DNA from 2 places in the Terribacillus aidingensis genome. Region 2 is predicted to be linked to the other one. Evidence: predicted binding sites of a transcription regulator. Region 2 holds the regulator's gene; the other holds the start of a gene.
What was found. Region 2 encodes Rex, which represses fermentation and respiration genes when NADH is low (regulators of the CRP and FNR family bind a similar motif). Its sites were predicted from a motif close to TTGTGAAATATTTCACAA; they were not measured.
Positions count from the first base shown of each region.

Region 1: a site for Rex is predicted at 1,856-1,873, ahead of ABXS78_RS01155 (DUF1641 domain-containing protein). Genes of this name have one in related genera too.

Region 1 is NZ_CP159996.1:198,261-204,041, forward strand. It holds gene ABXS78_RS01140 (TRAP transporter large permease) at 1-170, shown strand, start outside; gene ABXS78_RS01145 (hypothetical protein) at 208-702, opposite strand; gene ABXS78_RS01150 (DUF1206 domain-containing protein) at 807-1,661, shown strand; gene ABXS78_RS01155 (DUF1641 domain-containing protein) at 1,932-2,348, shown strand; gene ABXS78_RS01160 (NAD(P)/FAD-dependent oxidoreductase) at 2,380-3,558, shown strand; gene ABXS78_RS01165 (ion channel) at 3,678-4,712, shown strand; T-box leader at 4,740-4,990, shown strand; gene ABXS78_RS01170 (MFS transporter) at 5,057-5,781, shown strand, end outside.
Region 2 is NZ_CP159996.1:451,870-457,650, forward strand. It holds gene rimI (ribosomal protein S18-alanine N-acetyltransferase) at 1-15, shown strand, start outside; gene tsaD (tRNA (adenosine(37)-N6)-threonylcarbamoyltransferase complex transferase subunit TsaD) at 12-1,019, shown strand; gene ABXS78_RS02545 (ABC-F family ATP-binding cassette domain-containing protein) at 1,216-3,171, opposite strand; gene ABXS78_RS02550 (redox-sensing transcriptional repressor Rex) at 3,611-4,237, shown strand; gene ABXS78_RS02555 (phosphate ABC transporter ATP-binding protein) at 4,376-5,101, shown strand; gene fetB (iron export ABC transporter permease subunit FetB) at 5,098-5,781, shown strand, end outside.

The DNA.
Region 1 (5,781 bases), 250 kb from region 2:
TGGGAACGGTACTCTTTATTGGATCCAAGGTTGGCAATGTTACTGTGGAACAAATGACAAAACCATTACTGCTGTTCTACATTCCTGTGTTCGTTGCTTTCCTTGCAGTAGCTTATATTCCGGCACTGAGTCTATGGCTGCCTGAGCTTATGGGTGTACTCAATAAATAAGAAACAGGCCTTCTCGCAGGAAGGCCTGTTTTTTCGCTTAATAGCAGCTAAATGCTGCAACTCGTCTGAGGTCAATGCCAAAGTACTGCCAACGGAACTGCTGCGGACGCCAGCGGAAGCCGGCAATCGAAGTACGGCCGACAAATACTGGGTAGTACCAGAAGCGCTGTCCGTTCTCAAGCTCCAAATAAGTGTAACGGAATAGACAGAAACGGATACCGCCTGGATCTACAGCAAATGCAGAAGGTCCTCCGGCACCTACTGACTGCAGCTGCGGAATTTGAGATGGAGGAGGTCCAGGAGGTCCGAACTGCCCTTGCTGACCGCCTTGCCCTCCAGTTCCTGGAGGACCGAATGGAAAGCCGCCTTGCCCACCGCCGAACCCAGGACCACCGAATCCAGGTCCGCCTGAGCCAGGGCCGCCGGGACCGCCAAAACCAGGGCCGCCTGGAAATTGAATTTGTCGTTGCTGCTCTTTTTTATCATCATTTTCGTAATACATCATCATTCTCCCTTCTTGCTTCTTCTTCATCGTATGTAGGCGCCTGTGCAAGGGTAGCTTGCCTATCCTATTTTTACCGGTTTCTCTTTTACACGGCATGGGTATAGCTTTTAAAACAGGAGAGGAAGACGACTATGGCCGATAAACAAGAAGCTAAACAAAAAGCAAAGGAGACAAAGGAAGAAACAAAGCCATGGATTCGGAGGTTTGGTCGAATCGGTTATATGTCTCAGGGGATAGTCTATGCCCTCATCGGTGTTCTTGCACTCTTAGCCGCGCTTCATGTGGGAGGAGATACGACTGACACAGGTGGTATGCTGCAAAAACTGGCGGGTATGCCCTTTGGAAATGTTTTGTTATGGCTGATCGGAATAGGATTAATCGGGTATGTATGCTGGGATGCGATACTAGCCATCAAGGACCCGAACAAAGAAGGAAACGGAAACCGTACAAAAGGGATCATTATTCGCATAGGCTATGGCGTCAGCACGGTCATATATGCCAGTATTGCATTTAATGCGCTTCGTTTTGCTGCCACGAATCAAGGAAGCGGCGGAGGGAGCGAGCAATCCCTGACAGCAAAGCTTCTTACATATCCCTTCGGACAGTGGCTGGTTGCAGCAGTCGGACTTATTATCATCGGATACGGCATCTATGAATTTTTCAGTGGTGTGTCTGGAAGCTTTATGAATCGATTCAAGACAGCTGAAATGAATAAGCACGAAAAACGTGCTGCCCGCCAAGCAGGCCGCATCGGTTTGATAAGCAGAGGCATTGTTTTCGGCATAGTTGGATTCTTCTTCGTCCTTACAGCTATTCAGTCTGATCCAGATGAAGCGAAAGGACTGGATGGGGCGCTGGCAGAAGTTTCGCAGCAGCCATACGGACGCTGGCTCCTTGCAATTGTATCTGTTGGGTTCATTTTGTTCGGGGTGTATAGTATCATTCGAGGCCGGTATGAGAGCATGAGCTTCGGGAAGAATGCATAATAATTTTAATATTTTTCCGGAACAGGGGAAAGCTACGTTAGCAGAAGAGTGAAAGGGCTTTTATTATGTCTTTTTTTCGAATATATAATAGGAAATGAAAAAAATCATTAACGTGTGTGAAATAACTTTTGACAAGATCTCCAAGTAGGAGTAAAGTTGTAGGTGGATATTTTGAGCAATTTGTGAACGTACAGTTGTGAACAAATTCACAACAAAGTATAATGTTTACGTATAAATATAATGCATTACCATAGCAAAGGAGAATACGTTATGTCAGAAACAAACGAAAGTGTTAGCCAGAGCCAACAGGACCTAGCTGCGCAATTGCTAAAACCTGAAGTGCAAGAATCATTGACTTCTTTGATTGAACAGCTTCCAAAAATCAATGAACTTGTGAACGCTTTGACTGCTTCTTACGACTTCGCACAAGCTGTAGCAACAGATGATGTGTTGAAATCCGATACAGTTAATGCAATTACAGAAGTACTTCATCCAGTGACAGATTCTGTGAAAACAGTTGCCCAAACTGCGATTGAAGCTAAAGACCGTGCAGAAACAAGCAACGAAACAATCGGCCTTTTTGGTCTGCTTCGTCTGATGAAGGATCCACAAGCGCAGAAGATGTTCCGTTTTGTTCAGAGCTATCTTGAAGTAGCGAACGAAAAAGAAAGACAAAAACAAAAATAAGAGCTTATAAGGTAAGGACGGAGGATTAAGTATGGCAAAGAATATCGTTATTTTAGGCGCCGGTTACGGCGGAGTCTTAGCCGCTCAAACCGTACGTAAGTATTACAGCAAAGCGCAAGCAAATGTAACGCTTATCAATAAAACACCTACACACCAAATCATCACTGAGCTTCACCGTCTTGCAGCGGGCAGCATTTCCGAGCAAGCAGTGGCAATGCCAGTTGAGAAGCTTTTGAAAGGTTTGGATGTAGACTTCAAAGTAGCAACAGTAGATAGCTTTAATGTCGACAAGAAGGAAGTAGTTCTTGCTGGCGGAAATACACTTTCTTACGATGCTTTAGTAGTAGGTCTTGGAAGTAAGACTGCTTACTTTGGTATCCCTGGATTGGAAGAAAACAGCCTTGTTTTGAAATCAGCAGATGATGCAAACAAAGTTTACAACCAAATCCAAGATAAAATTAAAGCATATGCAGCATCTAAGAATCCTGCAGACGCGACTATCCTTATCGGTGGCGGTGGTTTGACTGGTGTTGAGCTAGTCGGCGAAATCGCGGACAAGCTAGCTTCTTTCTGCTTGCCTCACGGTGTGGATCCAAAAGAAATCAAGCTTCAGCTTGTTGAAGCTGGTCCGAAGATCCTTCCGATGCTTCCACAGCATCTAATTGACCGTGCGCAATCCAGCTTGGAAAAACGCGGCGTAGAATTCTTGCTTGGCTTGCCTGTAACGAACGTAGTAGGCAATGTCGTAGAATTAAAAGACGGTCAGAAAATCGAAACAAATACATTTGTATGGACAGGCGGCGTACAAGCGCTTCCAATGGTAGCTGAATCTGGATTGGAAACAGATCGCGGTCGTGCGACTGTGAACAATTTCCTTCAGTCTAAGAGCCACCAAGATGTATTCGTTGTCGGTGACAGTGCTGTATACTTCGGTGAAGACGGTCGTCCTTGGCCTCCAACAGCACAGATCGCTTGGCAAATGGGCGAGCTAGTAGGATATAACCTATTCGCTTACCTTGAAGGCAAAACAATGGAAAACTTCAGCCCGATCAACTCCGGTACACTTGCGAGCCTTGGCCGCAGGGACGCTGTAGCATTCATCGGTGCGAACCAAACACCATTGAAAGGTCTTCCTGCTACAATGATGAAAGAAGCAAGTAACATCCGCTACTTGACTCACGTAAAAGGACTATTCAGCCTAGCTTACTAAACATAAACATATCGAAAGCACCTCCCCATCGGAGGTGCTTTTTTGTATGTTACGAAATGTAAGATATCGGTCATTTTTCTTATTTTTCCAGTTATAATGGAAGTCTAGGAGGAGAGACTATGCTAATTTTCATTCGTTTATGGAAGAGCATCACTGGGTTCAATTTTCTGGCAATAGCTTTAGCGTCTGTCCTTGTCGTGCTGATAGGAACCGTCGGTATTCATGTAATCGAAAAAGATAATTTCCCATCTTTGTTCGATGGATTCTGGTGGACGATGACAACTGTAACCACAGTCGGATATGGAGATTTTTATCCAGAGACGGTACGCGGAAGACTGCTTGGAATCTTTTTGTTCTTATTCGGAATCGGCGTAATTGGTGTATTGATCGGAAAGATTGTAGACGGTGCCTCAGCTTATAATCGCATGCAAAGGGAGGGGAAATTGATGATCAAAAGGAAGGGGCATTATATCTATATCGGTTGGTCAAAAAAGGTGAAGAGATCAATTGAGGAAGTGCTGGCAAGTGAAGAAAATGCCTTTATTGTCGTTGTTGATGATAGGAAAGAGCATCCATTCGATCATGAACAAGTTGCTTTTGTACAAGGAGATCCATCTGATGAAACGACTTTGATACAAGCAAATCTCCTGGAAGCAGCACGCGTTGCTGTGTTCTCAGATCCCGAACTGGAATCTACACTATTAGCAGATGCTAAAACACTTCTGATAGCTTCAGCGGTCGAAGGGCTTTCCAAAAAAGAAAATACGAATATACATACTGTTGTAGAAATCAATAATGAAACACATATTCCTAAGTTTGAGCATATATCCATTGACGATTTTATTCTATCCAATGACTCCGTTTCCCTTTTGATGGCCAAAGCTGTGATGGCGCCGGGAACATCCAATCTCTTCCGTCAGCTATTGAGCAAACAGTACGGGACTAATATTTTTGAGATACATCCTGACTCTGTTTGGAAAACATATCAAGATGCGCAGGAAGCGCTGACGAGAGAGGGGATGGTCCTGCTTTGTATCAATCAGGATATGAACTACCTAAATAAAAGAGAAACCTCCCTTCAATCTGAAGACAGGCTGTATATCCTGGCAAGTGATGAAACTTATGAAAAATTCTCACAACGTGTTGTACAGTAGCTCCTTACATGATATTATAGAAAAAATTTACAAGTGATGATGCGAAATAGTACAGCATGGACGCTCCTTTTACAGAGAATCCCTGTAATGCTGAAAAGGGTGAAGGAGTTCAGCTGGAACAAACCGTGGAGCTGTCTGCCGGATGAAGATGATGGCAGACCGGGAAGTGCCCGTTAACGCACAAGGGTCTACGCAGCAATGCGTGTACTTATCTGAGCCTGGCTGGGTGACCTGCCGGGGAAACTAGGGTGGCACCGCGATGGTATCTCGCCCCTAAGATGACAATCATCTTTGGGGTGGGATTTTTTTTTGGCTTCACTTCAAACAGAGAGAGGGGAATGAAGATGAAAAACTACCGTTTACGTGCTATTGGAATGCTGATAGCAATTGCGTGTGCATCCTGTGGGGATTGGCTGTATTTGATTGCTTTGAATTTAAAGGTATACGAGCAGGCAGATCATGCTGCGGCAGCTGTTGCAATTCTTTATATGATCAAACCGGCAGCTGGATTACTTATGAATAGCTGGGCTGGCAGTATCATTGACCGGCTGGATAATCGGAAGCTGATGATTTTGTTATATGGTATAAGGATTGCAGGAATAACCGGTATGATCATGGCCGCTTCTCTCTGGCAAATATATGTGCTGGTTTTTATCGTTGCTGCTGCAGGTGCTATCTTCGAACCTGCCAGTTTACCGTATATAACGGGTTTGATTCATAAAAGACACTGGAAGAGATTCAATTCCTATCGTGCAATTGCAGATGGCAGTGGCTTTGTATTAGGGCCGGCAGCTGCAGGGATTTTAGTTGGCGCAGGATCTGTTGAGGTTGCATTAGGCGCTAATATCCTATTGTTACTGGCAGCAGTTAGTATATGCATAGCTTTGCCATCTGTAAAAGTTAGCTTGGAAGAAAGGGCGGAGAAGGGTTGGCTAAAAGTTTGGAGAAAGGATTGGTATCTTGTTACAGCATTCAGTAAAAAATTCGTCATGCTGACCCTGTTGCTGCTGTTGTTCAGCTGCATCACTGTCATGACTGCAGCTGTCGATTCTATGGAAGTTGCGTTTTC
Region 2 (5,781 bases):
TGGGTGAATTTATGAAAACATCAGAACTTATCTTAGCTATAGAAACAAGCTGTGATGAAACAGCCGCAGCAGTCATCGAAGGAGGCAGGATCATCAGATCCAATGTTGTTGCTTCCCAAATCGAGAGCCATAAGCGTTTTGGCGGTGTTGTTCCGGAAATTGCGTCCAGGCACCATGTGGAACAGATTACGCTCGTCATTGAAGAGGCTATCGAGCAAGCTGGAATCCAGAAAGAAGAATTGGATGCCATTGCTGTGACTCAGGGACCTGGTCTTATCGGTGCATTGCTTGTCGGGGTGAATGCCGCCAAAGCGCTGGCATTCTCCATCGGCAAACCGCTGATTGGCGTCCACCACATAGCAGGACATATCTATGCCAACCGTTTGGAGCAGGAGTTCGAGTTCCCGCTGCTGGCATTGGTCGTTTCTGGCGGTCATACAGAGCTTGTTCTTATGAAAGAACATGGCAGCTTTGAAGTAATCGGGGAGACCCGTGACGATGCAGCTGGTGAGGCTTATGACAAGGTAGCCAGGACATTGCAGCTGCCTTATCCAGGAGGCCCACGCATTGATAAGCTGGCAGCAGAAGGCGAGCAATCGATCGATTTCCCTCGTGCTTGGCTCGAGCCGGAGAGCTATGATTTCAGCTTTTCAGGTTTGAAGTCTGCGGTCATCAACACATTGCATAATGCTAAGCAAAAAGGACAAACGTTGGAGCCAGCAGATGTCGCCGCAAGCTTCCAAGCCAGCGTAGTGGATGTGCTTGTAGGGAAGACAATCCGAGCGGCCGAAGCATTTGGTGCTAAGCAAGTCATTGTTGCAGGTGGTGTTGCTGCTAATAGAGGGCTGCGCACTTCATTGGAAGAAGTGTTTGCGGACAAGCAAGCTGAACTGCTTATCCCGCCGCTTGCTTTATGCACGGATAACGCAGCCATGATTGGGGCAGCTGCATCCATTCTTTATCAGCAAGAGAAATTCGCTGATCTATCAATGAATGCCAAGGCATCCATGCCGTTATAATAAAAAGCATCGTTTTCATGAAGAAAACGATGCTTTTTTTATTCACATTACATATTCTGAATTGTGTATAACTTATTAAAACCCACTATTAGTACCAGGTAAAGAAGTGGATAAATCAGTGGAAAACCTCTGTGGATTCTGTGGATATTGTGTATAACCTTGTGTATATCCCATTAAATCAACAATGAAAACGCATTTAGTCTTGTGTATAACTTTCTTGTTCTTCGCTAAGTGTTTCCCATTCCTCCATCACTTCCAGAAGTGTTGCCTGAAGTTCCTCATTCTTTTCAGTGATTTCCTGGGCCTTCTGATAATCCTGGAAAATGTCCGGATCTGTGAGCAAAGTCTCATTGCTTTCAATCTCAGTCTCCAGTTCGGCTATCTTCTCTTCCAGCTCCGAAATGCGCCGTTCCCGTTTCCGTATTTCCCGCTTTATTGCCTTATCTTGATGATAAGAGGATTTGCTCTCCTGTGTAACAGTTGTTTGTTTCGTTTCTGCAGCAGAAGCCTCCAGAGCAGCAATTTCCTGCTTCTCTTGTTTCTTTTCGATAAAATAATCATAGTTGCCCAAGTAGGATATAATCTGCTTGTCCGCCATTTCCAGTACTTGTGTGGAAACTTTATTCATGAAGTATCGGTCATGTGAGACAAAGAGTATAGTACCCGGATAGTCGGCTAATGCACTTTCCAATACTTCCTTGCTGTCTAAATCAAGGTGGTTGGTCGGTTCATCCATGATCAAGAGATTTGATTTCTGCATCATCAGCTTCGCAAGGGCAAGACGTGCTTTTTCACCACCGCTTAGCGTGTTGACGACTTTGAGGACATCATCGCCAGTGAACAGGAAATTGCCAAGAATTGTGCGGATATCCTTTTCATCCATAAGTGGATACTCATCCCATAGCTCGGCAAGGACACTCTTCGAGGAATGCAATTCTGTCTGCTCCTGGTCGTAATAGCCGATGCTGACGCCTGTCCCAAGTTCCACATGACCGGACTTAGCAGGCAGCTTTCCAATGATAGTCTTGAGCAAAGTCGTCTTACCAGTTCCATTCGGTCCAGTAAGAGCAATGCGGTCTTGACGATTCATATGGAAGGTAACGTGTTCGAAGACAGGGGAGGTACTTTCCGGATACTGATAGGACAAGTCCTTTACCTTTAATACATCATTTCCGCTCCGCCGATCAATATCAAATGTGAGTTTCGCAGAAGATGCATCATGAAGCGGCCGATCGATTCTCTCCATCTTTTCCAGCTGTTTGCGTCTGCTTTGCGCGCGCTTTGTCGTTGTGGCACGTGCGATGTTCTTTTGGACGAATTCTTCCATCTTTTTAATTTCGGACTGCTGCTTCTCGTATTGCTTCAGCTCCCGCTCGAAATTGGCAGCTTTCTGTTCAAGATAATTACTGTAATTTCCTTTATAACGAACAGAGTGATTATGAGCTATCTCAATGACGGTATTGACGGTTTTGTCGAGAAAGTAACGGTCGTGCGATACAACTACGACAGCACCCTGGTAGCTGCTCAAATATCCTTCCAGCCAGTCCAAGGTAGAAATGTCCAAGTGGTTAGTCGGCTCATCCAGTATTAACACGTCTGGTTTCTGGAGGAGAAGCTTACCTAATGCAAGTCGCGTCTTTTGACCGCCGCTTAATGAACCTATCGGTGTGGACAAGTCCTTATCTCCGAATCTCAAACCGTTCAGTACAGAACGGATATCTGCTTCATATTGATAGCCTCCGTTCAAGCGGAAGGCCTGCTGTTTTGTATCATAATTGGTTAGAAGCTGCTGGTAGGCAGTATCGTCTGAAATAAGTTCAGGATCTCCCATCCTTTCTTCCAGACGGCGCAGCTCTTCCTCTTGCTGTATAAGATCTGCGAAAACAGTTTTCATTTCTTCCAGGATGCTTTTTTCAGATTCCAAGCCGGTATGCTGCTCCAAATACCCAAGAGTGGCATCCTTTGCTAAGAATACATTTCCTTCGTCATAGCTTAATTCCCCTGCAAGGATCTTCAGCAAGGTCGATTTTCCTGCACCGTTTCGTCCGACAATGGCTAATCGGTCCTGTGTTTGCACTTCCAGTTTTATATTAGATAAAATGACGTCTGCGCCAAATAGTTTCGTTATATTGTTAGCTTGCAATAAAATCATTCTGTTCACCTCATACTATCAGTGTATCCTATGTGACAAAACAGTAGCAAGCACCGAATTCCAGCGCTTTTCGCATTCATGCTGATGGACATCAGAAATGAATTTGTTAAAATGGAGACAAGGTACGTCTTTGTGAATCTGTACAAGACTTTCCTTCTCAAATCTGTTAGAATAAGTTGTTAACTATAATCGTACTTTGTGAAAGTATCATATGTAACAATTCAAGGACGAAGCCGCAGGCAGCATCTGCAACTCCTTACAGATGCGAGAAAGGAACCTGTCTGCATCCATTATTCCATTCTTTAGGAATAGGTGCTGATCATATACGACAGAAGGTAACAGAACGAAAGCGTTCTAGTCCGATAGGCCTTTTTGATCAGCTGCATGGCTGCACGAAGTTCCCTTCTGGAAGCTGCAGGCTTTAGGAGGATAAATGAGCATGTATATGGACCAAAATAAAATACCAAAAGCTACGGCAAAGCGGTTGCCGCTTTATTATCGATTTCTGAACAGTCTGCATCTGCAGGGGAAGACAAGAGTCTCTTCAAAAGAACTCAGTGAATCGGTTAAAGTAGACTCAGCTACAATCCGCCGGGACTTTTCCTATTTCGGAGCACTTGGTAAAAAAGGCTATGGTTATAATGTAGAGTACTTGCTGAACTTCTTCCGGAAAACACTAGATCAAGATGAGATCACAAGAGTGGCGCTCATCGGGGTCGGTAATCTTGGAACAGCTTTCCTGAATTATAACTTTACGAAGAATAACAATACAAAAATAGAAATGGCTTTCGATACGGATCCAGGAAAAGTTGATCATAATATCGGTGGTGTCCCTGTATACCATATCGACGATCTGGAACAATATATCAGCAATGTTAGTGCAGCGATCCTGACGGTGCCAGCGCATGCTGCACAAGCAATCACCGATCGTCTTGTCGAATGCGGTATTGCTGGAATCCTGAACTTTACGCCAGCGCGTATTGCGGTACCGAGCAATATTCGTGTTCACCATATCGATTTGGCTATTGAATTGCAGTCATTAGTTTATTTTTTGAAGCATTATTAATTCAAGCACCTCTCATACAGAGGTGCTTTTTCTTTAGAAAGTCAAACTGGAATCAATTCATGTTTTTATCGTATTATTCACGGCTAAATCAAGATCAGGCAGAGACACAAGAAATGTAAGCTGAAGGGAAGTGTAAGCATGGAGCATCAAGAAGCCATCACATTAGAGAATGTGACGTATGAAACGGAGAAAAACCATATCATCCATGATATTACAGGTGCGTTCACAAAGGGGAAGATTACAGCAATAATCGGCCCATCAGGCGCAGGGAAAACGACACTTTTTCGATTATGCAATGGATTACTGTCACCCTCAGGCGGAAATATCCTGATTGATGGGAAGGAAATCGTAACGTTTGATCCTGTGAGCTTACGTCGTCATGTCGGTATTGTTCTCCAACAAGCAATCATGCTTGAAGGAAGCGTTCGTGATAATCTGGCATTGCCATTACAGCTCTCTGAAAAGGAGCTGTCTGATGATGAGGCAGAGCGGATGATACAGTTGGTAGGCTTGGAACCTGATATCTTGAATCAGAATAGCAGGGATTTATCAGGCGGGCAGAAGCAGAAGGTCTCTATTGCTAGAACACTGCTGAATGAGCCGGGGATTTTACTGCTGGATGAAATCACCTCTTCCTTGGATCGAGTTTCTAGGCAGGATATTGAGAATCTGATGAAGCGGGTCAATAGAGAGAATGGAACGACGATCATCTGGATCACGCATAACTTGGAACAAGCAAAAACGGTTGCAGATGAAGTCTGGGTCATGATAAATGGCACGATTGCCGAAGCAGGACCGATTGCCATACTTGACCATCCAGAGAATGATGCCGTTAAGCACTTTGTCATGGAGGAGGAAAAATGAATGCACTTGCTTTGTTACTCACTCTGTTATTTGTCCTTATTCCACTTTTCTTATCTAAGACATTACAACTGGGACTCGAAAAAGATACGGTCATTGCAACAGTCCGTTCCATTATCCAGCTGTTTGCAGTTGGCTATGTGCTGCAGTTTATCTTCGATTCCGGTAATATCCTTTATATTTTCCTGATGGTGGCGCTCATGATCGGTGCAGCAGTACAAAATGCAAGAAAAAAAGGAGCATCTATCAGAGGCATTACATGGAAACTGGTGCTTACATTCATTGTAATCGAAGTACTGACACAAGGGATTCTTTTAGGACTTCAGATTACTCCTCCAACTGCACAATATATCATCCCATTAAGCGGAATGGTTATAGGGAATTCTATGGTGCTAGGTATTTTGTTTTTGAATCGCTTCACTTCAGAAGTGGCGTCCAGAAGAGAGGAAACAGAGCTTATCCTTTCATTGGGCGGCACACCGAAGCAAGCAATTCAACGCTCCCTGCTGGCATCCATTAAGGCAAGTACTATTCCCACGATAGAAAGCCAAAAAACGATTGGGCTAGTTCAGCTGCCAGGTATGATGAGCGGTCAAATCATTGCCGGAGCAGATCCGCTCCAGGCAGTTATGTTCCAGCTCCTGATTCTCTTCCTGCTGCTTACAACAGCCATTGTGACAAGT